2 regions of the Natranaerobius thermophilus JW/NM-WN-LF genome follow, and region 2 is predicted to be linked to the other one. Evidence: a T-box and tRNA genes for the amino acid it is inferred to sense, from the RefSeq annotation. Region 2 holds a T-box; the other holds one or more tRNA genes.
What was found. A T-box is a leader RNA that pairs with one kind of tRNA and senses whether it is charged. The one in region 2 lies ahead of NTHER_RS05625 (valine--tRNA ligase), so its partner is inferred to be a tRNA-Val.

Region 1: it has a tRNA-Val gene. The T-box ahead of NTHER_RS05625 (valine--tRNA ligase) is inferred to sense a tRNA for this amino acid. The anticodon was not compared.

The regions. Positions count from the first base shown of each region.
Region 1 is NC_010718.1:1,900,219-1,902,685, reverse strand. It holds gene NTHER_RS09240 (cysteine hydrolase family protein) at 1-553, shown strand, start outside; gene NTHER_RS09235 (glycine betaine ABC transporter substrate-binding protein) at 583-1,458, shown strand; tRNA gene NTHER_RS09230 (tRNA-Val) at 1,577-1,651, opposite strand; gene ytxC (sporulation protein YtxC) at 1,709-2,467, shown strand, end outside.
Region 2 is NC_010718.1:1,171,911-1,174,377, reverse strand. It holds gene NTHER_RS05625 (valine--tRNA ligase) at 1-1,312, opposite strand, end outside; T-box leader at 1,479-1,726, opposite strand; gene NTHER_RS05615 (ferritin-like domain-containing protein) at 1,791-2,222, opposite strand; gene NTHER_RS05610 (hypothetical protein) at 2,243-2,467, opposite strand, start outside.

The DNA.
Region 1 (2,467 bases), 730 kb from region 2:
TATCTATACCCGCCATATCAATAGGGCAGATGGTATTGGACTATCTAATAATGATCCGTTAGATAGCAGTGGAAAACCTATTTTTTATTGTACTGGTACAGAGGCAATTGAAGTCATTGACGAAATTGCTCCCAAGGAAGAAGATGTGGTGATTGACAAATTTCGCTGGAGTGGCTTTTATGAAACAAGTTTGGACATTATCCTAAAGAGTTTAAAGGTAAAGCATTTGATGATTGGCGGATTAGTTACAGATGGCTGTTTAATGACATCTGTTTTTGATGGGTATTTTAGAGATTATGAAATTAATCTCATAAAAGATATATGTGCAACTTCAAATGAAGGAGCACATATGGCTGCCACCCTGATTATGGCAAACTGGGTATATGGAATTAAAATATATGATTCAAGTGAATTAATTAAGAAATTACAGGGCAAAGATTATTATGTCTGGGAGTCCGAGGGGCCAGACCAATTACAATTTACCCCTGAGAATATGAGAGAAGTTTATGGAAAATTAAATCAAGATGCTAACTTGATTAAACAAAAATCTTAATAATTATTTAACAAGGAGGTTATAATTTAATGCGAAAGCTGAAATTAGTACTAGTGACAATGATAACAATTGTTTTATTAACTGCCTGTACCAATGGAGGAGGCGGTGTTACAGCTGGAGAAGAATCAAAAGAAACCATAAAATTTGGAATGACAGATTGGACAAGTACAGCAGTTCCAACAGAAATTGCCAGACAAATTTTAGAAGAAGCAGGTTATGAAACAGAAACAACTAATGCAGATCAGCCAGTAATTTTTGTAGGATTAGTGGATGAAGAAATTGATTTCTTTATGGATGCATGGTTACCCTATACAGAAGAGGCCCTTTGGGACGAGCATGGAGAAGATCTACAGAAAGTATCTGCAAGTTATAAAGAAGCTCCCTTAGGTTGGGTTGTTCCCGAATATGTGGAGGAAGACACTCTAGATGAGTTTTTGGCTAATCTAGATAAGTATAATAATGAAATTGTAGGTATTGACTCTGGAGCAGGCATATCAGAAATCTCTAAAGAAATGATAGAAGATCTTGGAATAGGTGATGAACTTGAATTTGTCCCTTCAAGTGAAGCTGCTATGATGGGTGAAGCCATGAGTGCCATGGACAATGAAGAACCAATAGCTTTCCTTGGATGGAGACCTCATTCTATGTTCACTCAATATGATATCAAATTTTTAGAGGGTCAAGAGGAATATTTTAAGGCAGATAATGTATATGTAATTTCTTATGAAGGTATTGAAGACAAACATCCGGAAGCTTATGAAATATTATCAGACTGGAGTATGCCCATTGAAGATTTAGAGGAAATGATGTACGAGCATGAAGAAAATGATGTAGAATATGAAGTACTTGCTGAACAGTGGATTAAAGAAAACCGTGACAAAGTTGATGAAATGTTGGGCAATTAAGTCTTCTTAATAGCAATCTTCTTATATAAGGTTAAAATATTGGTAGAACTCTTAGATATTTTGTGCAATTTACAAAAAATGACAGGGTCTAAAAACCCTGTCATTACTGTATTATGGTTGGTGGGTCTGGCAGGGATTGAACCTGCGACTTCTTCCGCGTCAAGGAAGCGCTCTCCCACTGAGCTACAGACCCGCGCTTTCGATTGCACATATTAATATAGCACATTGAAGAGGAATTATCAAGGGGAAATTGAAACTTTTGAAACGTGGTCATGCTTTAGTTCATATACTATTTATCGAAGGAGAGGAGAGCATGACCACAAAAATCCTATTAATGTCTAAAAATTATAAAGCACAATTGGATAAATTTGTGGAGTCTTTAGAATTTCCCCGGGCCAAGAAAGAGGACAGCGAGTTAAGTTTGTGGGAACTAAGATTAACCCAGGAGGACTATCAAGACTTTTTAAAACAAGTTTCGCGCTGGCTCACTGATAGCTTGAGTAGAGTATTAATGCGGGAACTGACCCATAGAAAACACTGGCACTTGACTGAACTAGAATATCGCGAAATTATTAATTCAGCCAGTCACACCTTAACTCTTGATGGGAAACAAATCAGAGAAGGGCTTGATAAGTACTTTGATGACTACTCCTTGCTGATTTTAGAAGGATATCTTACATTTCGGCTATCCTGGTTCCTGCGCAAATTAGATGATTTACTAGAAGATCTCATTGATGAATATTTGATAGATAGAGAATTCAATGAATATCTGCAAGTGTTAAAGTATTTTATCGATGGGCAGCCCATAAAGATCGATACAATTCATATCGTGGTTAAACAGGGAGGAATTGAGCTCAGGGATCGATCGTGGAGGCCATTTAGCCGCAATTATTTAGAACAGATCCTAGGAGAGCCGATAGAGAAGGGTACAATGCAGAAAGAACTATTAATTTCAGTTTTAATCTCGATAGTGCCAGCTGAGATAGTAGTTCACGGTGTTCAAGAGCCT
Region 2 (2,467 bases):
ATGAAGGACAAGAATCGGGATCCTTCCTGCTAACTATAATTTCACCACACTGGCAATACCAGGCTGGAATGCGATGGCCCCACCAGATCTGACGAGAAATACACCAGTCCCTAATATTCTCCATCCAATTTCTGTAGATTTTTTCAAATCTAGCGGGAACAAATTTTACATCTCCCTTATCAACCACATCTATAGCTGGTCCCGCTAATGGTTTCATTTTTACAAACCACTGTTTACTAACCAGGGGTTCGACTACAGTATCACATCTATGACAGTGACCGATAGAGTGATTATGATCTTCAATTTCCAGTAAATAACCTTGGTCTTTCAAATCTTGAATTACAGATTTTCGACATTCATATCTGTCCATTCCCGAGTATCGCCGTGCTTCATTAGTCATCTGTCCGTCTTTACCTATTACAGCAATACTTTCTAAAGTGTGACGTTCTCCCATTTCAAAGTCATTAGGATCATGACCTGGTGTAACTTTGACAGCACCAGATCCGAATTCAGGGTCAACAAACTCGTCAGCTATAATTGGGATTTCTCTATCCATTAACGGTAGCATAACAGTTTTACCAATTAAATGACTATATCGTTCGTCATCTGGGTGAACAGCTACAGCAGTATCTCCAAGCATAGTCTCAGGTCGCGTTGTAGCCACAGAAATAGAACCTGATCCATCAGTCAAGGGATATTTAATATGAGTGAGAGTTCCCTGATCTTCCATATGCTCTACTTCAATATCTGAGAGGGCAGTATAGCATCTCGGGCACCAATTGATAATATAATCACCTTGATAAATTAGCCCCTTTTCATAAAGTGATACAAAAACTTCTCTAACAGCTTTACTACATCCCTCGTCCATAGTAAATCTTTCTCTAGACCAATCAACGGATACCCCTAATTTTTTTAATTGATTAGTAATACTATCGTGATAGGTTTCTTTCCAAGCCCAAACTTTTTCAAGGAACTTCTCCCTACCCAAGTCGTATTTAGATACACCGTCTTCTTGGGCAAGATGTTCCTCCACTTTAGTTTGAGTTGCTATACCGGCATGGTCAGTACCAGGCATCCACAAAGTATCATAACCTTGCATTCTCTTAAATCGCACAATTACGTCCTGTAATGTATTATCCAGGGCATGGCCCATATGCAGTGAACCCGTGACATTTGGTGGTGGAATTACTACAGAAAATTTATCCCTGTGATCGCAGGAAGCTTTGAAGGAATCAGCATCCAACCATTTCTGATACCATTTTTGTTCAACTTTTTCAGGTTCGTAAACCTTTGATAAATTTGTTTTACTCATAGTATTCACTCCTTTCTTTTATTTGGCTCAGATTCTCTTGTTTGTTTTGTTGCTCTTCAAGATTTACAATCAAGCTACAACAATTTACTTAATTGAAGATTATAAGTTATCAACAGCTAAATATAACAGTGCTATAGCAAAATATAAAAATAAGCCCTTCTGTCCATAAAAGGACGGAAGGGCTTTATTCCGCGGTACCACCTTTTTTCCCCCTACACCTAATTTCCGTAGCTGGGGACCCTCATAAAAATAACGGCTACAGCCGGATGGCCCTACTATCATTATTCATGGATAAATGTTCAGGCCACCATCTCCCGGGCGACATTCAACGGAAAGATCTTAGAGTGCTTTCAGCCATGGCACTCCTCTCTTTCAAGATCTGAACCGCCTACTCCTCCCGTTCCGAGATGTTTCAATGATTTAAAAGTATAGAATTGTATTTATATAATACATATTTTGGGTCTTAGTTGTCAATAGTTTATCCAAAATACTTGTTAACTAAACCCTCAAGCATTTTTGCGTGCCTAGCTTCGTCCTTGGAGGATTCAATAAAATAAGTGTAAGTTTCAGTTAATTCTTGGTCTTTTGCTTTTTCAGCCGCTTTCTTTTTATCTTGATTAGCAAAGATTTCTCCTTCAAGCATTTCTTTTAAATTTTCCTCAGTACTATCATTAATCATACCATTTAATTCAGCAAACCTTGCGGCATGTTCTGCTTCCTCCATGGCAATTCTTTTAAGACTCTCTGCAATTTCAGGATAGCCTTCTCTTTGAGCTTGTCGAGCCATGGCAAGATACAAACCCGTTTCAGATGTTTCGCCTTGAAAATTTTGTTTTACAGGTCTTTCCAGATCAGAACCTTTGGCTTCTCCCAACACATTCTCAGTAGTTAAATTTTTTTGTTCGACCATAATGCAGTCCTCCTCTTTCTTTATGAATCTTTCATGTATATTTGTGCCAGGGATTCTCCTAACTCCTGATCACTTTGTCTGATATCGTTTAGATATACAAATGCACTACCTTCGTATTCAAAAGTTTGACCAGTCAGTATGTACTCTAGAGCTGATCTGCTGACGTTTATTAAACAATCTTCATCATGGTATAATTTGCAGTTCTTACATTGTTTTAAAATCTCTCCCACCGCTTCCAAAATATC